DNA from 3 places in the Arthrobacter sp. R4-81 genome. Region 2 is predicted to be linked to each of the others. Evidence: riboswitches for the same ligand, from Rfam matches in the RefSeq annotation. Region 2 holds a riboswitch; each other region holds the start of a gene.
The links. A riboswitch is a leader RNA that binds a small molecule or an ion and turns the genes downstream of it on or off. The one in region 2 is predicted to bind thiamine pyrophosphate.

Region 1 (7,398 bases), 1.4 Mb from region 2:
GATGCAGCTTATTCTGGTGATAACTGCAGTGACCCTGTCCCTTGCTGCGGCAGGGGCGATCGTCCGGATTGCCGTTGGCCCTTCGCTCCTGGACCGGGTGCTTGCTGCGGACGTCCTGCTGGCCATCCTGGGAGCCGCGCTGTGCATTGACATGGCCGTCAACCGGCACCTGAACAACCTGATGCTTGTTGTGGCCGTCTCTGTCATCGGCTTCATAGGATCAGTCACTGTGGCCCGTTTTGTGGCCGACCGGCGGGAGCAGCCCAGTGACTCCTGATACCACTGTGGACACGGTGATCGACGCCGTCTCGGCCGTCTTTATGGTGGTGGGTGCGGCGATGTCGCTGGGGGCTGCCATCGGGCTGCTGCGCTTCCCGGACCTCATGAGCCGCATGCACGCCGCCACCAAACCCCAGGTGCTGGGGCTCTTCCTGCTGCTGGCCGCTGTGGGGCTGCAGTTGCGGACATGGTGGGTCTGGCCGGTACTGCTCCTTGCCTGGATCTTCCAGCTGCTGACCGTTCCGGTCTCGGCGCACATGGTGGGCCGGGCAGGTTACCGGACCAAGCACCTCCACCGCGAGCTGCTCAGTACCGACGAGCTGGAAGCCGTGGTGCAGAAGGCAGCCGCCAAGGACACAGCGGAGTTCGCCTCAGAGGACGGCGACGACCCCGCATGAGCGGTGAGCGGCAGCCCGCCTGGCAAGCCCTAAACGATGTCCTGGGTCTTGGCGAAACGGGTGATAGCCCGCTGGGTTCCGCGGTTCGCGAGGACCTGGATGATGGCGCTGACCGACGCGGAGACCAGCGCAAACGTCAATGCTGTGCGGAGCGTGGTGGGTACGTCATCCTTGTCGCCCTTGGGAGGCTTCCGGCCGGTGACCTTTTCCCAGGCCGCATCCACTACCTTGGTCCCGGCATAACCGGCCAGCAGGCTGATGCCCGTACCAAGCAACTTGATGAAAAAACTCATTTCCAGGGGCTCCTAACAGTAAAACAGGAGGAAACGGGACTTCCCCTAGACTAACGGCATCGTCGACGGAGTTCGGCCAAGGGCGGCACAGAGGGGCGCTGTATAGTGCCCGCTATGGACGACAAGGGGATTCTGCACCAGTACCTGAGCACCCGCAGGGCCAACCTCCTGGGAAAACTCGACGGCTTATGCGAATACGATGCCCGCAGGCCAATGACGCCTACGGGCACCAACCTGCTGGGCTTGGTCAAGCATGTAGCAAGCGTTGAACTGGACTACTTCGGGCTGGTCTTCGGACGGCCCAGCGGACGCGACCTGCCCTGGCTGAGCGATGACGCAGAACCGGACGCCGATCTGTGGGCGGCCCCTGAGGAAACGCGCGAGGAGATCATCGAGCTGCACCATTTCGCCGCTGCACATACCGATGCCACCATCGCGGCGCTCCCGCTGGATGCCTCAGGTGAGGTTCCGTGGTGGCCGGAAGAACGACGCCGGGTGACTCTCCACCAGATCCTTGTCCATATGTGCGTGGAGACCGCCCATCACCTGGGGCACGCCGATATCCTCCGCGAACTCATTGACGGCTCTGCAGGCCAGCGGACGGGCGATCCGAATCTCTCGGTACGCAGCAGCGACGAGTGGGTGACTCACCGGGTCCGGCTTGAAGCCGCCGCGCGTGAGGCTGCTGTCCGGGAGGCAGCCGCCCTTGAGGCTACTGCCCGTGACGACGCTGCCAGCTAGGAGGCTGCTACTCCCGCCGTTCCTCTCGGACAGGTCTGAGACGGGCAGGCATCCCCTCCGCTGACACAGGCGGAAAGGTACACGTGAACTCGCCGCGGTAACCGAACAGGAAACCGAAGACAGGGTTCCGGACCTGCATCTGGATGGTGAACACGCCGCGCTGATCGTCATAAGCTTCGAACAGATCAGCTGTCCCCGTCAGGAAAGCGGGAAAGGTGAAACCCAGCCTGCCTTCGTAGAAGCGCTGCCCTTCGGACCTCAGGTGGAGGGACCCGTCCGGAAGGACTTCGAGCTTCAGATCTGTGGCCAGATGCTGGTGCGTCCCCAGGTAGTCCACAATGCCGCCCGTTTCTTCGCTGTAGATCATGGTGGCATCGAACCGGCGTTTCTTGCCCGGCTTCACAGTCATGGTCCGCACGAAGGTCACAGTCGGGCGCCCAAAGCCATCAACGTAGGGGTAGTTTTCGATGGTGAAGGGGATGTCCTTCCCCTGGTCTGGAAAGAGGATGTTCCGGAAAGCGCCGAAGCGGAGGAAAGGAACAGTCCACCACGCCCCGCGGCACACTTCCGAGAAGTTGCCGCTTCCGATGCAGGCATAGCCTAAGCCAAGGTCCACGCCGAAGCGCCGTTGCAGCATCGGGTGCAGCCGGTGGAAATCCGGGCCCAGGGCCGTCGCGAAGATGGAGGTCATACCCCTGCCCCCTCAAGTTGTCGCTGGGTCCTGTGGTCCGGTTCCGGCAGTGTCTTCAGTGACGCCGGCGCTTCCGCCGGACCCCTGTCCGGTGGCTGACGAAGGCAGCGTTTTGCCTTGGGCACCGTTGGATGGGAGGGCAGCGTCAGGGCCAAAGCGCCAAGGGTCACGCCAAGTGCCGCCGCGGAAGCCGTGCGTGCCGCAACAGCATGGCGAAGGAGCGCCGCCGCTCCGGCGAGGCCGGCGGTGCGCGCTGCCGCGTCAAGGAACCACGCGTTGCGGCTCCGGGCCGGATCAACGCCCGACTCGGCCCACAGACGAAGCCGGTCAAAGCTTAACGATGTCGCCCAGCCGAGACCGGGGCGGATGAACCGTGCGTCCAGCGTTCGCCCGATGGCGCCCATGCCGGGAGCATAGTTGTAGCCGGTGATGAAGCGGATGCCCTGATCCACGGGTACGTAACGCCAGTAGCCCGAGCCGGGACCGATCGGCGAGAGAGGGTTGCTGGTGGAGAACTTAAGCACCGACGTCGCCTGTCCGCCTGCTGTCGTTTTATTGCCCAGCGATGTGCCGATGCCACTGATGGCGTAAAACGGCAGCCGGAACTCATACCGGAACTGTGAATGCCCGTCGTTGCCAAGGCCCGTCGGGATGATCCTGGAGAACCGGAGATCCCAGCGCGGATGGAGGTCCGGGTCCTGGCTCAGCTCCCAAAGTCTTTCCATCGGGGCGTGGATCAGGATTTCAACGTAAATCTGCTTGCCGCGCGCGGGCACGTCCTTGCTTCGCATTTCCCCCATCTCAGGATCATAAGCGTGTCAGGGAGTCAACTGGTAACGCCGTCAGCCGGGCTTGATGTTCTGGTTGAGCCTGAAGAAGTTCGTCGGGTCGTACTTGCGCTTGAGTGCCTTGAGCCGGTCGTACTTGGCGGCACCGTAGGCCTGCCTGACCCGCTCCTCGCCCTCTTCCATGAGGAAGTTGACGTAGACGCTGGTGTGGTGGGGCTCGAGGGCCGCCCAGTAGTTGCGGGCCCATTCGCGCTCAGCATCGAAGCCGTCGGCGGTCATGCTGTTGCCGTTGATGTTGAAGGTGAACCCGGCTTGGCGGCCATTGAACGCGGTGGCACCGTCTCCGACACGCCCCACCGCTCCGCCCATCTGCCAGAGACCGATGCTGGTGATCGGCGAGGTGATGCGCATGCCATGCTCGACGACGATGTCAATGACGTCGTCGTCCAGCGCTGCGACGTCACAGGACCGGACGTAGTAGGACCAGCCATGGGGGAACGATGGATCGAACATCTTCTGATGCTCCAGATAAGGCTTCGGCCGGCAAAGATCGAGCACGGGGGAACCGAATTCCTTGAGAGGCCGCACGATTCGTTCACCGTCCTCGACCGGTCCCGCATAGCAGGCCGCGATCGCGATGACGTGCTTTCCGACCAGGTCAGTGGGGACGAACGGCAGCGCCGGCGCCCTTCTCTGCACCGCGATGGTCATAAGCCCGTCGGGGCAGTCCCCGATCCAGTCCCGATAAAAGCGCAGCACTTCCGGAGCATCTTCCATCGGCCAGAAGACCGGACCCGCCATTACGTAGGGGCCCACAGGGTTAAGGCGGAACTCGAACTGGTTGACTATGCCGAAGTTCCCGCCACCGCCCCGCACGCCCCAGAAGAGGTCGGCGTTCTGATCCTCGCTGGCCCTGACCAGTCCGCCTTCGGCGGTGACCACATCTACGGACAGAAGCTGATCAATCGTCAGCCCGTACTTGCGCATGACCCACCCGAGGCCGCCGCCCAGCGTGAGGCCCGCCACTCCGGTGTGGGTGACGATTCCCGAAGGAACAGCGAGACCGAACTCCTGCGTCTCGCGATCCAGCTCGCCAAGGAGTACGCCGGCTTGAACACGGGCCGTTCCGGCCTCGGGGTCCACTCGAATCCCTTTCATGGGACCGAGATCAATAAGCATGCCGTCGTCGCACACTGACAGCCCAGGGAAGCTATGACCGCCTCCCCGCACGGCGACCAGCAGGTCTTGCGAGCGGGCGAGCCGGAGGGCAGCGCGTATATCTGGGACACCGGTGCAGCGCGCTATGAGTGCGGGATAGCGATCAATCGATCCGTTCCACACCTTGCGATGGGCGTCGTAACCAACATCATCCGGCCGGAGGAGTTCACCCCGAAAGGATGTCTGTAGTTCATCGACAGCACCGCTGTCGATCTCCGTGCTCTCTGCCATAGCCTCACGGACCTCTCTTCTCTGAGCAGATTCCCACCGTTCGGACTAACTGACAAGAGGGAATCGGGGGACCAATCATCGGCTCAGGCGTGCTCCACCAGGGCCCTAAGGTTGGCTAGCGCCTTTTCGTCGTCTCGCTTGAACATCAGCGTCAGAAGGGGTATGGCGAACCGGGCCAGCCCGGTCACTTGGAAATCCACATTGCTGATGAGCCGACAGGTGTTGGCGCCGGTGGGCTCGACCAGATAGGAGGCGACTCCGGTCATCTTGCCCGAGGGAATCTCGAAGGCGACGAAGCGGCCGGGCTCGTATGCAATGAAGCGGTTACGGGCGACGACCTTCATCCCTGCGAATCGCCGCGTTAATTCATGCTCGGTGCCAACGCCGATAGGACCCAGCGTGATACGCCGTATCTCATCGATGCCGCTTTGCCATTGGGGAGCGTTCGTGTGGTCTGCAACGAAGTCGAAGACCTTTGAAGCCGGAGCCTGAAGCTCAATTCGCGATTCCAGTTGGAGCCTTCTCACGAGGTGTTCTCTCAGCGTCGGAGCCACGCCGTCGCGTGCGAGCTCATGAGGGCCGAAGTCATCGGACCGTTCAGTCCGTGACAGACCTGACAGGGCCATGGCAATGGAGAGGACGGTGCCGAGGACGGTCAGGGGAGTGGTTTTCATATCGGGGTGCCGGAAGGATGCCCGGACGCTGCGCTCACTCAGGTAGCCGTAGATGTACCCGAAGCCTAGCCATCCCAAGGCCCTCCCCACCCAGGGCCGCGGCTTGCCAAAGAGCATCAGGATGCCAATAGCTTGGGCCCCAAGGACCGGCCACGGCGCGGCCATCCCGCTGCCTAGGGCAGGGTTCCACATGTCCCGGGCGACGTTCTCGGGCTTCCCGCGCCCGGACGGAGTGTCATACGGCACCCGGTCACGGATCGCCTTCCGTGCGCCCGCAACGTGGACAAGCAGTTGCGCCATCGAAACCGCTGCGAGGATTTTCATGGTCCATCCCTTACATTGAACCGTGGCTGCAGGGTCAACGTAGCCCTCAGCGGGAAACGGGTCAATACCCCCAATCGGAACGGACAACCGGCACCCAGAGGCCCCGCCAGTCGGCAGGAGTCCTACGCCACCGATTGTGACACCGCCACAGGGATCGCAATCACCGCAGGTGTAAACTGGACAACGCCCACAAGGGCAGATTGATTACGACAGGGGAGCGCCGCCGTCGGGCATCACCGGGATTCCGGGAGTGCGATGGATGGGCGCTGAGAGTGCGGACAGCCGCAGACCCTCGAACCTGATCCGGTTAGTACCGGCGCAAGGGAGTCGAGTTCTCAGAGTGTCCGGCAGAAGCGGCGCAATCCGCGGTAGCCGGGGAGCACTTTCCCCTCCTGTTCCTCAGGAGGAAGACATGACTGGAATTTCTGCAAAGCAGACCCCCACTGCCAGCAAAAAGAGCTGGCGCGTTGTGGACATTGTGGTGGCGGCGCTGATTGCCGTCGCCGGAGGCGTGATCTTCTGGGCATGGTCCCAGGGCGCCAACGTTGTTTCGGCTCCGCTTAATGCGGTTTACCCGCCGCTGACCGGGCTCTACGCAGGTGGCTGGATGATCCCCGCGGTGCTGGGGATGCTCATCATCCGTAAGCCGGGCGCGGCCCTCTTCTGCGAGACAGTGGCGGCAACGGGCGAGCTCCTCATGGGCTCGCAGTACGGCACCACCGTGCTGATTTCCGGCCTGCTGCAGGGCCTTGGCGCCGAACTGGTGTTCGCGGCGTTTGTGTACAAGAAGTTCAACCTTCCGGTCGCTCTGCTTGCCGGCGCCGGGGCGGGACTGTTCTGCGGCCTGAACGATTCGTTCGCGCCCTGGGGCTGGAACATCGCCTACGCAGCCGGCGACAAGGCAGCCTACATCCTGTTCACGGCAATCTCGGGTGCCGTCATTGCCGGGGCCCTGTCCTGGATCGCCACCCGTGGCCTCGCGAAGACCGGAGTTTTGAGCTCCTTCGCCTCCCGTAAGGCTGCGACGGAGCCCGTCTTCTCCTGATGACTCCGATTCGCGACGGCGGCGTCCGCCCCGCCGGGGTAACGGCACAAGGGTGGGCCTGGCGGCACGCCGGCAGGCCCAGCCCTGCCGTCCAAGGGCTTGATCTGGACATCCGCCCGGGGGAGCGGGTGCTCCTGCTCGGCCCCTCGGGTGCCGGTAAGTCCACGCTCCTGCACGCCCTCGCGGGGGTGCTCGGCGACACGAACGACGACGGCGAGGCCGGGGACTCCGACGAGTCCGGTTCGCTGCTCATTGACAGCCAGCCGCCACGTGCCCAGCGCGGGCGTGCCGGGCTAATGCAGCAGGATCCGGAAACGCAGGTGATCCTGTCCCGGCTCGGCGACGACGTCTCGTTCGGTGCCGAAAACCTTGCAGTACCCCGGGCGGAGATCTGGGCACGTGTGCATGAGGCGCTCGACGACGTCGGGCTGGCTCACTTGCCGTTGGACCACCCGACGTCCGCCCTGTCCGGCGGGCAAAAGCAGCGCCTGGCGCTCGCCGGCATCCTGGCCATGCGTCCCGGACTCATTCTGCTGGATGAGCCCACCGCCAACCTCGATCCAGCCGGGGTGCTGGAAGTCCGTGACGCCGTGAGCCGTTGTCTGGAGAAGACCGGCGCAACCCTGGTGGTGGTAGAGCACCGTGTTGCGGTGTGGAAAGACCTTGTGGACCGCATCGTGGTGCTGCAGCCGGGAGCTTCGAATGAGGGCGCGGTG
Region 2 (7,398 bases):
GCGGTGGGAGCGCAAAGTAGACGGCCACCGGGCCCTCCAGCTCTTTCAGCAGGGCTCCCAGCTCCCCGCCAGCCGTCACGTCCAGCTGATGGTAGCCCGTGGACCCCGCGATCCTCTCCAGTTCCGGCTTTCCGGCAGGATCCGCCTCGCCAAGCGCATCCGCGAAGGAGGTCTCCACCCGCTCAAGCCACTGTTCCGGCGTCCACGGGTCCGAGCCTGCGCCAACGAGCCTGAGGCTGCCTGCACGGCCCTTTGCGGCCAATCTGGCGAGCCCGGGCAGCAGGAGCCGCCCGGTGAGATCACCGGAAGCGCCCAGAATGAGGAGGGTTTTTACACTTGATTGGCTGGTCACCCTGCCAGCATGCCATCTTGAAGGTTGCTCTTGGTACCCTAGATAGTCGAGTCCCGTTGTCGAGGCAGTCCGTCCGGACGAGCAGTCCGGACGAACACCAGTCCACGACGTTGGCGCGCCTGATTGGCCGTCATCCGAGAACAACTGAAAGAAGTGCACGGCGCGTGTTCAATTCACTCTCTGACCGGTTGGCAGCAACCTTCAAGAATCTCCGCGGCAAGGGCCGCCTCACCGAGGCGGATGTTGATGCCACGGTCCGTGAAATACGTCGTGCACTCCTGGATGCCGACGTCGCCGTACCTGTGGTGCGTGAATTCACCGCACGGGTGCGCGAGCGCGCGCTGGGGGCTGAGGTTTCAGGGGCCCTGAACCCGAGTCAGCAGATCGTGAAGATCGTCAATGAGGAACTCGTCGAGATCCTTGGCGGTGAAACCCGACGTATCCGCCTCGCCAAGACCGGCCCCACCATCATCATGTTGGCGGGTCTGCAGGGTGCAGGAAAGACGACGCTCGCCGGCAAGCTCTCCAAATGGATGAAGTCCCAGGGCCACAGTCCCATCCTCGTTGCCTGCGACCTCCAGCGGCCCAATGCCGTGACCCAGCTGCAGGTGGTGGGCAAGCGGGCGGGTGTTCCCGTCTTCGCACCGCACCCCGGCGCCACCTCCGAGCTTGAGCACCCGGCCGGCGATCCTGTTGCCGTTGCCAAGGCAGGAGTGGAGGAAGCGCGGCAGAAACTGCATGACGTCGTCATCGTCGATACCGCCGGACGTCTCGGTGTGGACACCGACATGATGGATCAGGCACGGAACATCCGCCGGGCCATCGTCCCCAACGAAGTGCTGTTCGTCGTCGACGCCATGATCGGCCAGGACGCTGTCAACACGGCGCTGGCCTTCGATGAAGGTGTGAACTTCACGGGCATTGTGCTCTCCAAGCTCGACGGCGACGCCCGCGGTGGTGCTGCGCTCTCGATTGCCTCCGTCACGGGGAAGCCCGTCATGTTCGCGTCCACCGGTGAAAGCCTGGATGACTTCGAACTCTTCCACCCCGACCGCATGGCCTCCCGCATCCTCGATATGGGTGACGTCCTCACCCTTATTGAGCAGGCCGAGAAGTCCTGGGACAAGGACGAAGCTGCCCGGATGGCGAAGAAATTCGCCGACCAGGAAGACTTCACCCTTGACGATTTCCTGGCCCAGATGCAGCAGATCCGCAACATGGGTTCCATGAAGAAAATGCTCATGATGATGCCGGGCGCCCAAAACATCCGCCAGCAGCTGGAGCAGTTCGACGAGCGGGAGATCGACCGGGTTGAAGCCATTGTCCGGTCCATGACGCCCCACGAACGCGTTGCGCCGAAAATCATCAACGGCTCACGCCGGGCGCGTATTGCCCGTGGTTCCGGTGTGCACGTCTCTGAGGTGAATGGACTGCTTGAACGCTTCGCCCAGGCCCAGAAGATGATGAAGAAGATGGCCCAGGGCGGCGGCATGCCCGGCATGCCCGGCATGCCCGGAGCAGGAAACGGTGGGGGAGCCCGCAAGGGTGCGAAGAACGCCCCGAAGAAGAAGGCAAGGTCGGGTAACCCTGCCAAGGCGGCCCAGGAACTGCGCGACGCAGAGACCCGGCGCTCGCAGGCTGCCAAAGCTCTTCCCACCGGTGCCGCCTTCGGCCAACAGAGCGGCGACTTCGATCCCGCCCAGCTGAACCTGCCCAAGGGCTTCGATAAGTTCCTCGGCGGAAACAAGTAAGTAACCAAGGCATCGATGTCGCCCGGGCACATTGCCCTGGCCTTGCCTTAGGGTTGGGTCATGTTCAAGCAGCGGGTAGTGTTCGTCCACGGCTCAGGCAGCTTTGGATCGGCTGCCTGGCCCAAACAGCACGGCATGGCACTGGCCTATGATGCCCTCTTCCTGCGGCGGTACGGATTCGACCCCCAGTCGGAGCCACTTGAGACCGACTTCGCCGCTGATACTGCTATCATTCTGGGGGCGTTGAGCGATGAGGGGCGCGGAGCCGCCGGTGGTCATGTGGTGGCGCATTCCCAGGGCGCCATCTCGGCAATGATGGCAGCAGTGGAACGCCCGGATCTGGTGTACTCCCTGACACTGGTGGAGCCCGCCTGCCTCTCCTTGACGGCTGAACTTCCCGCGACCGCGGCCCACAGGTCCCTCATGGAGCCGCTCTTCGACATCAGGCACCAGCTTGGGGACGAAGACTTCCAGCGGGAATTCGTCCGCCGTGCTTTTTCGGCCGAAGCGCCCGGGCCAACCACCCCCGAGGCTCGCAAGGCCGCCAGGCGGCTCCGGCTCCAGGCTCCGCCGTGGGAAGCGCCGCTCCACATTGTGCCGGGGGTACCAACCCTGGTCCTCACTGGCGGGTGGGAGCCGCTCTATGAGGAGATCGCTGCTTATCTGCGCGAAACCGGTGCCCTTCACCGGACTGCGGCGGGAGGGCACCGGCCTCACGATTCCGTAGAGGGAGACCGCATCATCCGGTCATTCCTGGCTGACGTCAGCCGGCGTCAGCAGTCCCGGGCTTCCTGATCCTGGTGCCGTCATTTGCCGGCACCAGCAATTCGGGCAGATACACCTTTCCGCCGGCGGCGAGGAATTCCTCGCTTTTCTCCCGCATGCCAGCCGTCAACGCAGCAATTTCTGCAACCTGCGCCTGGGCCTCCGCAGACCCGAACTCGTTCCGAATGTCCTGGCTGATCCGCATGGAGCAGAACTTGGGACCGCACATGGAGCAGAAATGGGCAGTCTTGGCTGGTTCGGCCGGGAGTGTTTCGTCATGGAAAGCCTCGGCGGTTACCGGATCGAGTGAGAGTGCGAACTGGTCCCGCCAGCGGAATTCGAACCGTGCCTTGGAAAGTGCATCGTCCCGCTCGTGCGCTCCGGGATGCCCTTTCGCAAGGTCTGCGGCGTGGGCGGCGATCTTGTAGGTGATCACACCAGTCTTCACGTCGTCTTTGTTCGGCAGGCCCAGGTGTTCCTTGGGGGTGACGTAGCAGAGCATGGCGGTGCCATAGCGGGCAATCTCGGTGGCCCCAATAGCCGACGTAATGTGGTCATACCCCGGGGCGACATCGGTGACGAGCGGGCCCAGGGTGTAGAACGGCGCGCCCTTGCAGAGCTCCTGCTGGCGCTCCACGTTCTCCCGCACCAGGTGGAACGGGATGTGGCCGGGACCCTCCACCATCACCTGGACATCAAAATCCCAGGCCCGCTGGGTGAGCTCGGCAAGCGTGTCGAGCTCGGCGAACTGTGCGGCGTCGTTGGCGTCTGCGGTGGCACCGGGCCGTAACCCGTCACCCAGCGAAAACGCGACGTCGTACATCGCGAAAATATCGCACAGCTCGTCGAAGTGGGTGTAAAGGAAGTTCTCCTCGTGGTGGGCGAGGCACCAGCCGGCCATGATGGAGCCGCCCCGTGACACGATGCCTGTGACGCGGTTGGCTGTGAGCGGCACGTAGCGGAGCAGGACGCCGGCGTGGATGGTCATGTAGTCCACGCCCTGCTCGCACTGTTCAATGACGGTGTCGCGGAAGATCTCCCAGGTCAGGGCGTTGGCTTCTCCATTGACCTTCTCCAGTGCCTGGTAGATGGGGACGGTGCCGATGGGCACGGGAGAGTTGCGGATGATCCACTCGCGGGTGGTGTGGATGTCATCGCCGGTAGAGAGGTCCATCACTGTGTCGGCTCCCCACTGGGTAGCCCACTGCAGCTTGTCCACCTCTTCGGCGATAGAGCTTGTCACGGCCGAGTTTCCGATGTTCGCGTTGATCTTTACCAAGAAGGCCTTGCCGATGATCATGGGCTCGGACTCGGGGTGGTTAATATTGTTCGGGATGATGGCCCGGCCTGCCGCCAGCTCGCTGCGGACCAACTCAACATCGCAATTTTCGCGGAGAGCCACAAACCGCATTTCCGGGGTGATCATTCCCTGACGCGCGTAGTGCATCTGGGTGACCGTCCTGCCGCCGACGGCACGGCGGGGCACCGGCTGCGCTCCTTTCCACTCCTCTGAGGCTGCTCCCCGACGGACAGCCGAGCGGCCGTCGTCGAGCAGGGTGCGCTCCCGTCCGCTGTACGGCTCTGTGTCCCCGCGGGCTTCTATCCATTCGGAACGGAACGGCCTGAGACCGACCACCGGGTCGCTGCCGGGACCGGCCGTGCGGTAGACGTGGAAAGGACCGTTTCTATCGCCGTTGGGGGAGTCCTCCAAGGCGATTGCAGTCACCGGCACCTTGATTCCGTTTCCTTCGCCGGAGACGTAGGTGAGGGAGTGTGACTTCAGGGACTGCGTTTCGCCGGAGGGAATTTGGACAGGGCTGTGCTGTGATTCTGGGGTACTCAAGGGAATACTCACTTCCTTCGCCGGCATTACCCGGACAGGTTCAACGGTCGCAGGCTGCGTCAGCCCGATCTCAGCCCCTGCAAGGGCACCCGTGTGGTCGTAAATGAAGCTATCACACCGATGCCTCCTGCAACCCGAGGCGTCCCACAAACCGGGGCGCCGCAGCATCGCCATGCCAGGGAACATCCTGCGGTGGTCCGCCGTTAGGCTTTTGTCCGTGCCGAAAATAATTGAATTCAGCGGAACGGTGCTCACATCACCTGACTCGGAGCGACACGGAATGTGGGCAGTAGACGGGAAGCTGACCTTTCGTCGTCCCGCAGGAAACCCCGGCGTCGTCCTCGATGGCTGGGTGATGCCAGGGCTCGCCGATGCCCATTGCCACATCGGCCTGGGCCCGGAGGGTGAAGTGCCTGACCATGTGGCCGAGGCGCAGGCCCTGCAAGACAGGAATGCCGGCACCCTGCTGGTCCGCGATGCCGGCTCCCCCAGCGATACCAGATGGCTTCAGCACCGCAGGGACATGCCACGGATCATCAGGTCCGGCAGGCATGTTGCCAGGACGCGCCGCTACCTGAAGAACCTCGCCCTGGAGGTGGAGCCCCGGGATCTGGCGGAAACCGTGAGGAAGCAGGCCCGTGCGGGTGATGGGTGGATCAAACTTGTGGGGGACTGGATAGACCGCGACGCCGGGGATCTCGCCCCTTGTTTTCCGTCCTGGGCGGTGAAGGATGCCGTTCTCGCGGCGCACGAGGAGGGTGCCCGGGTCACCGCCCACTGTTTTGCCGAGGACACGCTGGATGACATGCTCGACGCCGGGATTGACTGCATCGAACACGGAACCGGCCTCCTTCCGCGCCACATCCCCCGCTTCATCGAGCAGGGTGTTGCCTTGGTTCCCACCCTGGTCAACATCGGAACCTTTCCAGATATCGCCAAACGGGCAGATGCGAAGTTCCCGGTCTACGCCGCCCATATGCGGTCCTTGTGGGCACGGCGCAATGAGCGCGTCCTGGAGGCATTCGAAGCGGGAGTGCGAATCCTTGCCGGCACAGATGCGGGAACAGTCATAGCCCACGGACGGATCGTGGACGAAGTCCTCGCCCTGAATGCCGCAGGGCTCCCTGCCGCTGCGGCACTGGACTCTGCGGCCTGGGCTGCACGCTCCTGGCTGGACGCCGAAGGCGTGACCGAAGGTGCCAGCGCCGATGTGCTGGTGTGCGCCGAAGACCCCCGCGAATCCCTGACTACCCTGAAGACGCTCCGCCATATCGTGCTCAGAGGGGAAGTGCTTCGTTAGGGGAAGTGCTAACAAGGGGAAATGCTCAATGAGGGAATAAATTGAACCTTCAAGTAATTTAACTCTATGAGTGCAGGTCGCCGATCCGGGCGGCCCCCGAACCAGGAGTGAATTATGACCACGGAAACGAGCAGCCAGGATCTGCTTCCCGCCGACCTCACCATGGGCACAGTGATGCTCAAGGTACGGGACCTGACGCTGATGACCGATTACTACCAGCGCGCCCTCGGACTGGAGATCGTGGCGGAGCAGGATGGCGGGCTCTACCTGGGCCGGCGCCGCCAGCCCCTGGTCCACCTTGCTGCAGCTCCCCGACTGGCTGTTCCTTCCCGTGGCGAAGCAGGGCTCTTCCATACAGCCTTGTTGTTCGAAGACCAGCCGGCCCTTGCGGCCACCGTGGCTACGGCAGCCCACTACGAGCCCCGGTTGTTCACGGGAAGCGCCGATCACCTGGTGAGCGAAGCCTTCTACTTCAACGATCCCGAAGGTAACGGCATCGAACTCTACTGGGACCGCCCCCGTGAGGTGTGGTCATGGGATGGCAAGAACGTTGTAATGGACAGCTTGCCTCTTCCCCCTCAGCACTACCTGCAGCGCCACCTGACCGAAGAGAGAGTCTCCGAACAGCGGGAGTCGGGTGCCGGCGTCGGGCACGTCCACCTCCAGGTAGGCGACGTCCAGACGGCCCAGGACTTCTACGTGGATACGCTGGGCTTTGAAAAGACCGCCGGCTGGCACGGTCAGGCCCTTTTTGTCTCCGCCGGTGGCTATCACCACCACATGGCCATGAATGTCTGGAACAGCCGCGGCGCCGGACCACGCAAGGACACGCTGGGGCTGGGGGAAGTTCTCATTGAAGTTCCCGCAGGGGACGACGTCGGGGCGCTCGCCGACCGCCTGAAAGTCGCCGGGGTCTCTTCCCATCACACCGGCCTGGAACTGCGCTTTGAGGATCCGTGGCGCAACAGGATCCGCGTGGCGGTGCGCTGACGATCCCCGCCTTCCGGGTTGGGCCGCCTTCTGCGTTAGGCTGATTCGGACGGCCACGGTGGGGCTCAAAATCCGCATCGTAGGACCTTCCTCGCAGCGACGGAATGAGGATGATTTCCATGGGGTTCACTGAGATCTTTGTTTCCACCCACGACGGCGCGCTGAAGCGGGCCACAGCGCTCGACGATGGCGGACCCGCCACCGGTGATGCCGTGCGCATCCCCGGAATCAGCGACTTCGAAATCGAGCAGTTGGGCGACCTCGCAGGCGCGGCCGTGCACGCTGCAGGCGCGGACTACGAGCTGGCCATGGTGGACGTGGCAAGCGACTCCCTTCTCGGTGTTCCTCCGGCCATGGTCCGTGCCCTGGCCGAATTGCTCAGCTACGAATCTGAAGG
Region 3 (7,398 bases), 350 kb from region 2:
GCTTCTGCTTGTAAAGGTCGATCAGGCGACCAGGCGTTCCCACAACAACCTCGACGCCCTTCTGCAGAGCGTCAACCTGGGGCTCATAAGCGCGGCCGCCATAAATGGTGACGATGCGGGCGTTCCGCTTGCGGGAGGCGTTTTGGAGGTCATTGGCCACCTGGACGGCGAGTTCGCGCGTCGGAACGATCACCAATGCCTGCGGGGCACCGGGAACGGCTAGCTTGTCGAAGCCGGGATCGTCCCTTCCCACAACGCGCTGCAGGGCAGGAATGCCGAAGCCCAGGGTTTTGCCCGTACCTGTCTTGGCCTGGCCGATGATGTCGTGGCCGGAAAGGGCCACCGGGAGCGTCATGGCCTGGATAGGGAACGGATGGGTAATCCCGGCGTCGGCGAGGGATTCGACGATGTCGGCCCGGACGTTGAAGTCGGCGAAAGACTTTTCCTCGATCTCGTGCGGTTTTTCGTCCGAGATGATGGTTTCTTCAGGCTCGATCGATTCCGTTCCGGTGTCGTCGGTCAGAAGTTGGTGCGTGTGCAATTCACTCACAGTGGAGTTTCCTTATTCATTTGGGCATAGGCGCTGCCTGCTCAACGGGGCGGTTTGATAGGCCGTTCCGGAGCACGCTCGGGCGCGCTAGCAAATCCAGTGGAAGCCGATCGCGGGCTATCTATGCTGGCACTGGTGACCAACTGGTGTGTCTCAAGATCGCGTAGGGGCGGGCTTGTTGATTCTTTAAAAGGAAGGAAATCAACGACCGGGCATCCATTACTACACCTTCAGTCTAGCTGTTGACACGAAAAGCACTGGACGCGACCCGATTTGGGTCAGTCCACGAGCTCGAGCAAGACCTCCGGGGCGGAGATGTCGCAGGCCACCAGCCGGACCCTGACGTTGGTGCCGGGTTCGAGCTCTCCCGTACACCTGGCCGTGACCGCAGGTTCTGCAATCTGCACAATCCCGGAAGGTCCGGACCCGTTCAGGCTGCCGTTGCCATTGTTGCCGTTGCCGTTGCTGCCGCCGTTGCTGCCGCCGTTGCCGCCATTACCGTTGAGTTTGCCTTGCCGGGATCCGGAGATCACAACTGCTTCGAATTCCTGCCCGATGTGGTTGACCAGGAGCGCGGCTTCAACGGTGTTCAGGGCGAGGCGTTCCATCCTGCCGGCGAGCTGGTCGGAAGCGGCCATGATGGCCGGCAGCGACGGAAGGGCCTCGCGTGCCCAGCGGGGGACGTCAAAGCCGTTGCTCAGTGCTTCACAGATGACCAGGACGAAGCGGTCCACGAGCCTGCGCAGCGGTGCTGTGGTGTGCGCATAACTGGCACCGATGGCCGATTGAATGGCGTTCTCCGGGACCGTTCCATCAAACGGGGTGTAGTTTGCTCCCCGGAACAACATCCCCGCCGAGTGCAGGATGGCCAGTTGCTTAGGATCCCGGGGATCGAGGGTGCGCAGGTATTCCCCGTAACTGAATTGACCATCCCAGGGCTTGCCAAGGGCCTGCGTCTGAGTTCGGAAATTATCGAGGGACCGCTCGTCGGGAGTGGGCATGGTCCGGAGAATGCCCACCTTGCCGTTCAGCATGAGTTTTGCGGCTGCCATGCCTGTCATCAGGGAAATCTGGGCGTTCCAGTCCTCAACCGGAAGCTGGGGTGTTGCAATGATCCGGTAGCCGCCGTCCGGAAGCTGTTGGATTTCCTGTTCGGGCATGTTCAGGCTTGCACCCTCTCTGCCCCGCTCCAGCTCGACCCGCTTGATCCCCACTTCCTTGAGCAGCTGCAACACGAGTGGCGCGGTTCCTGCATCAAGCTGTGTCTGGGCCTGCCTGTAGCTGAGCTTCGCCCGGCTCCGGACCGTCGCCCGGCGCACGGCAACCTTTGACACTTCTGCCGCCCGGTCGAGATCGAATTCCCAAACGAACGCCGAGCACAGCTGACCTTCCAACAGGCTGCCGGCCTGCTCGCTGATCACTTCGGGATGCAACGGGATGCGACCGTCGGGCGCGTAGAACGTCTGCCCCCGCCGTCGGGTTTCGGCGTCCAAGGGGCCGCCCGGCTCCACAAAGGAGGGCACGTCGGCGATGGCGTAGTAGACCTTGTAACCGTCACCGGCCCTGTCTATAAAAACAGCCTGGTCAAGGTCGGTGGAGGACGCCGGGTCAATGGTGATGAACTCGATGGCCGTGAGATCCAGGTCCGGAAGGCGGTGGTCCGCAACGGCCTTTTCAGCTTCTTTGAGGGCCTCGTCCGGGAAGGCGCCGGGCAGCTCCAGGCGGGTGCGCAGAGCACTGAGCGCCGCGGCCAGCTGGTTGCTCTGAGCGTGAACACTGGGAGCCAGACGATGATGTGACACGAAAATCAGGTTAGCCCGATTTGCGCCATTAGTCTTGGATCATGAGCACTTCCCCCACAGACAACGCTCGCCGGGACCGTTTCCTTGCGGACCTCCTGGGAGTCATGGCCTATGGGGAGCTTTCCGCCTTTGAGAGATACTCTGCGGACGCCCGTTACTCGCCCACCCTCCATGACCGGGCCGTTATGGGCAGGATCGCTGTGCTGGAATTCCAGCACTATGAACTGGTAAGTGCCAGGCTTGCAGGGTTGGGTGTTGATGCCGAGGAAGCCATGCTGCCATTCCAGCCCGCCATCGACCATTTCCACGATCGTACGCGCCCGGCGGACTGGTACGAGTCCCTGATGAAGGCGTACGTGATTGACACTGTTTCGGCTGATTTCTACTTTGCGGTGTCCGAGTACGTCGAGCCGGAAAGCAGGCAGCTGATCCGGCAGGTCCAGTCAGCCGAGGATGTCACGGAGATTCTTCGTGTACGGCTCAAGAAAGCGTTGTCTGATGATCCCAGGTTGGCGTCGAGGCTGGCCTTGTGGGGGAGGCGGTTGCTGGGGGAGGCTCTCACCCAGGCGCAGCGGGTGGGCTTCGAGCGTGCTTTCCTGTCGGGCCTCATAGCCAGCCAAGGTAATGACCCACCCGGGTCAGACTCAGGAGTGGGAAACGTCCGGGACGACGCCGAGGCCAAACTCATGGTTGTTGATTTGATGAAGGAGCTGGCGGGGAACCACTCCCGGCGCATGACGCAATTGGGCCTGACAGGCTAGCCAATCGGCTTCGGATGGTGAGACAGCTCGGTTGATCAGACCGTAAAGCCCGGGTCAGGCTCCGGCGTCGAGCACTTGCAGGATGGCCTTGGCTGCGGCCGCAGGATCGTCTGCCTCTGTAATGGCCCGGACCACCACTACACGCGAGGCGCCGGCGGCCACCACCTGCTCCACATTGGCGAGGTCGATGCCGCCGATTGCGAACCAGGGCAGGAGTATGCCGTCGACAGTCATTCGGTCTGCCGCCCTGATGGCGTCAGCCGCATAAGTGACGAGTTCAAGCCCGACGGCGGTCCGTCCGGGTTTAGTGGGAGTGGACCAGACCGGCCCGACACAGAAGTAATCCAGGCCGCTTCGCCCCGGTGATGCGGCAATAGCGGCATCAACCTCCCCCGGGGTATGAGTGGAAAGGCCGATCACTGTTTCACTGCCGACGAACGTCCTTGCCGAGTGCAGCGGGAGGTCCTTCTGGCCAAGGTGCAAGACGGGAGCGCCGGACAGGGACGCGATGTCTGCCCTGTCATTGACCGCCCACAGCCGCCCATGCCGCTGGGCCGCGGCCTGCAGGACTTCCAGCAGCTCCAGTTCCTCCGCAGCCTCCAGTTGCTTGTCCCGCAACTGGATGATGTCAACGCCCCCTGCGTAGGCGGCGTCGATGAAGTCCTCAAAGTCCCCCCGGCCCTGGCGGGAGTCGGTGCAGAGGTAGAGGCGGGCGGTGGTGTGGACGGCAGGCTCGGTCATGGCACCAGCCTAGTTCCTCTAAACTGGGGGAGTACCGCGGGAGCCCGCAGCAGCTGTCATAAACTGCCGGGCTGAGAGGGCGTCAGAGCCGACCGCTTGACCTGATCCGGTTAGTACCGGCGTAGGGAAGGAATCCAGTGCTCTCCCACTCAGCACTCTCTCCATCATCCAGCGACACAACGTCCACCGGCTCAATGCATGAGACCGTCTCCGGCACGGATATCAGCGTGGATGTGGCAGTCATTGGCGGCGGAGTGGTGGGCCATGCCATCGCCTGGGAAGCTGCACTGAGTGGGCGCTCCGTGGTCCTGATTGACGATGCCCCCGGTACCGGCGCGAGCTGGGCCGCCGCCGGGATGCTGGCCCCGGTAAGTGAATTGCACTACCAGGAGGAAGACCTGCTGGAACTCATGCTCGAGGCCTCAGCCCTCTGGCCTGCGTTCGCAGCCGGACTTGCCCCTGCCATCGACAGCCGTGTCAACGGACCCTCTGAAGCGGAGGCATCTGGTACCGGATACGTCACCACACCCACGCTCGTCATCGGCGCTGATGCTGCAGACCGCCGGGCGCTCGAGGATCTGAGGCGGGTGCAGGCAGCGAACGGGCTCACAGTGGAGCCACTGACAGTTCGTGAAGCACGCTCCATTGAGCCGCTGCTCAGTCCCGCCGTCTCCGGTGCCTACCGGATCGCCGCCGATCATCAGGTGGACCCTCGAAGGCTCCTTGCCCGGATCGCCGAAGCTCTGGCCGATCCCCAGCGTTCCGGGGGAACCTGCGAAATGCTCCCGGCGAGGGCCGCCCGCCTGCGATGGGATGGTGACCGCGTAGCCGGCGTCGTCCTGGACAACGGAAGAGCCATCCATGCCGGCGAGACTGTCCTGGCCAGCGGACTTGGAACAGGAAAACTGGACGGCCTTCCGCCGGGACTCGATCTTCCCTTGCGGCCTGTCTACGGGGATATCATCAGGCTCCGCGTCCCGGGTCACCTCCAGCCGCTCCTGACCTCAACGGTCCGGGGGATGGTTCATGGCGTGCCGGTGTACATCGTTCCAAGGGACGACGGGACTGTGGTGATCGGAGCCACGCAACGGGAAGCAGCCCTGGAAGCAGGTGCAGCAGACGCAGCGGTCTCCGCCGGAGGTATTTACCAGTTGTTGCGCGACGCGCAGGTACTTCTCCCCGCAGTGGCCGAACTGGAGCTGCTTGAATGCACCGCCCGCGGCCGGCCCGGCACCCCTGACAATGCGCCGCTGCTGGGCAGGGTACGGGACCGCACAGGTGACGCTGACCTCTTGGGCCTCATTGTGGCGACAGGATTCTTCCGCCATGGCATACTTCTGGCTCCGGCGGCCGCATCAATCTGCCTGCAGCTGATGGAGGGCCGGTCTGATTCCCGGTGGGCAGTTTTCGAACCCGGACGATTCTCCTCAGGCTCCTCCGCCGGTCATGTCCGGCGTCACCCCGATCCGGCAACAGCCGGTACCTCTCCGCAGTAAGGAACAGCATGAACATCACCCTCAATGGCGCGGAGCGTGCCATCGACGACGGAGCCTCGGTCACCACGCTGGTAGCCCTGGTTACAGGTAAGAGCCTTGGCCCCGACGGCCAGGCAGCTGACGGTCAGAAACTTGGCGTTGCAGTTGCCCGCAACTCCGAAGTGGTTCCGCGGAGCCGCTGGTCACTGACGGCGCTCGCTGACGGCGACGACGTCGAACTGGTCACCGCAGTACAGGGAGGCTAGGCAAATGCATGAAGGCCCTACTCCAACAGGAAACGCAGGAAACATGATGGTAGCCACCACTTCCAGTCCGGCATACAAGGCGACCGACGAGCTGACCATAGACGGGGTCGATTTCAGTTCAAGGCTCATCATGGGAACCGGTGGGGCTCCAAGCCTTGACGGGCTCGGCGCCGCGCTGCTGGCCTCCGGGACGGAACTGACAACAGTTGCAATGCGCCGGTACTCACCGGCGCAAACGGGTTCCCTCTTCCAGCTCCTCGTGGAGCACAACATCCGGGTGCTGCCGAACACAGCGGGCTGCTTCACCGCCAGGGACGCAGTCATGACCGCCGAACTGGCCCGTGAGGCGCTTGAGACGGACTGGGTCAAACTGGAGGTCATCGCCGACGAACATACCCTCCTGCCCGACGCCGTGGAACTGGTCGAAGCGACCGAGCAGCTGGTTAACCGGGGATTCAAAGTATTTGCCTATACCAATGACGACCCCGTGCTGGCATTGCGCCTGGAAAACCTCGGTGCCGTCGCAGTGATGCCTTTGGGCTCGCCCATCGGGACCGGCCTGGGCATCCTGAACCCCCACAATATAGAGCTGATCGTTGCCAGGGCCTCTGTCCCGGTAGTGCTCGACGCCGGAATCGGTACCGCCTCGGATGCCGCCCTGGCCATGGAGCTCGGCTGTGACGCCGTATTGTTGGCTACCGCCGTCACGCGGGCCCAGAACCCGGTCCAAATGGGCGAGGCCTTCAAACACGCCGTCATCGCCGGTAGGCTGGCGAAAACCGCCGGCCGGATTCCGCGCCGTGAGCACGCCTTGGCGTCATCTGCCATGGAAGGCCGGGCCGAGTTCCTCTAGCCCGTCCTTCCGGGCACGGTTGCCTGGTTCAGCTTTCCGGGCCGGCCGACGGCGGACCTGTTCGCCTGCTATCAGTTCCAGGAGGGCGTCATGCCTGAACCAGTCGTACCTGAAAAAGCAGCCGTACTGACCCGGCCGCAGATTGACGAAGCGCTTGCCGGGCTACCGGACTGGCGTTACCGCCTCGGGGGCCTGGTGACCGTCTACAAATTGCCGGCGGCCGCCAAAGCGCTGGACCTCATTGCCGCCGTCGGACGTTTGGCAGAAGAACAGGACCATCACCCTGACCTCGATTGGCGGTTCAACAGGGTGTTCATCCGCTTTACGTCCCATGACGCGGGATCGGAAGTCACCCGACGGGACATTACCGCCGCGACGTCGGTGAGCGCAGAGGCGGAAGCGGCAGGCGCAACTGCTGAACCAGGCCTCTACAGAACTATCGAAATCGCCATAGACTCAGCCGATCCCGCCGAAATCTCAGAGGTGTGGCGCGTTGCCCTCGGGTACAAAAAGGGCCGCTACGGGGACCTGGTGGACCCGTATGGAAGGGGGCCCGGCCTCTGGTTCCAGAACACGTCCACGCCAAATCCCAACCGCCTTCACCTGGATGTCCACCGGAGCAAGCAGGAGTCCGGCCCTGCGCTGGAGAAGACCGCCGGCACAGGCGCCCTGATGGACTACGGCCACGCCCCTCATTGGGTTGTTGTGACTGACGCCCAAGGCAACCGGTTGTGCCTGTGCACCGAAGAAGGCCACGAGCCGGACCTGTGAGGACCCGCTGTGGCCTTACCCGGTTAGACCTGCGTCCCGTTAGACCCTTTTAGAGCCCGATCCGTTAGAGCCTCAGTGCGGCAGTGAGCCGTGCGGTGTCGTGCCGGGCCCGGGTCTTCCCAAGGTATAGAGCAGCAGCCAAGGAGGCCGCGGTGCCCAGAACCATCGGAAGGATCCAC

Region 1: linked by a shared signal. The riboswitch ahead of M1E05_RS02480 (ECF transporter S component) and the one ahead of thiC (phosphomethylpyrimidine synthase ThiC) in region 2 are both predicted to bind thiamine pyrophosphate.
Region 3: linked by a shared signal. The riboswitch ahead of thiO (glycine oxidase ThiO) and the one ahead of thiC (phosphomethylpyrimidine synthase ThiC) in region 2 are both predicted to bind thiamine pyrophosphate.

Annotation. Positions count from the first base shown of each region.
Region 1 covers NZ_CP096445.1:524,934-532,331, forward strand. The annotation lists gene M1E05_RS02435 (Na+/H+ antiporter subunit E) at 1-2, shown strand, start outside; gene M1E05_RS02440 (monovalent cation/H+ antiporter complex subunit F) at 1-277, shown strand, start outside; gene mnhG (monovalent cation/H(+) antiporter subunit G) at 267-677, shown strand; gene M1E05_RS02450 (DUF4235 domain-containing protein) at 707-970, opposite strand; gene M1E05_RS02455 (DinB family protein) at 1,085-1,711, shown strand; gene M1E05_RS02460 (DUF4166 domain-containing protein) at 1,719-2,402, opposite strand; gene M1E05_RS02465 (SRPBCC family protein) at 2,399-3,202, opposite strand; gene M1E05_RS02470 (FAD-binding oxidoreductase) at 3,245-4,639, opposite strand; gene M1E05_RS02475 (SRPBCC family protein) at 4,723-5,637, opposite strand; TPP riboswitch at 5,839-5,980, shown strand; gene M1E05_RS02480 (ECF transporter S component) at 6,050-6,682, shown strand; gene M1E05_RS02485 (ABC transporter ATP-binding protein) at 6,682-7,398, shown strand, end outside.
Region 2 covers NZ_CP096445.1:1,913,747-1,921,144, forward strand. The annotation lists gene M1E05_RS08965 (glucose-6-phosphate dehydrogenase) at 1-352, opposite strand, end outside; gene ffh (signal recognition particle protein) at 517-2,103, shown strand; gene M1E05_RS08975 (alpha/beta fold hydrolase) at 2,164-2,898, shown strand; gene thiC (phosphomethylpyrimidine synthase ThiC) at 2,867-4,711, opposite strand; TPP riboswitch at 4,707-4,814, opposite strand; gene M1E05_RS08985 (amidohydrolase family protein) at 4,929-6,011, shown strand; gene M1E05_RS08990 (VOC family protein) at 6,126-7,001, shown strand; gene M1E05_RS08995 (hypothetical protein) at 7,121-7,398, shown strand, end outside.
Region 3 covers NZ_CP096445.1:1,567,116-1,574,513, forward strand. The annotation lists gene M1E05_RS07380 (DEAD/DEAH box helicase) at 1-550, opposite strand, end outside; gene M1E05_RS07385 (RNB domain-containing ribonuclease) at 829-2,352, opposite strand; gene M1E05_RS07390 (ferritin-like fold-containing protein) at 2,394-3,113, shown strand; gene thiE (thiamine phosphate synthase) at 3,168-3,854, opposite strand; TPP riboswitch at 3,881-4,000, shown strand; gene thiO (glycine oxidase ThiO) at 4,049-5,350, shown strand; gene thiS (sulfur carrier protein ThiS) at 5,359-5,595, shown strand; gene M1E05_RS07410 (thiazole synthase) at 5,639-6,448, shown strand; gene M1E05_RS07415 (4a-hydroxytetrahydrobiopterin dehydratase) at 6,539-7,219, shown strand; gene M1E05_RS07420 (hypothetical protein) at 7,284-7,398, opposite strand, start outside.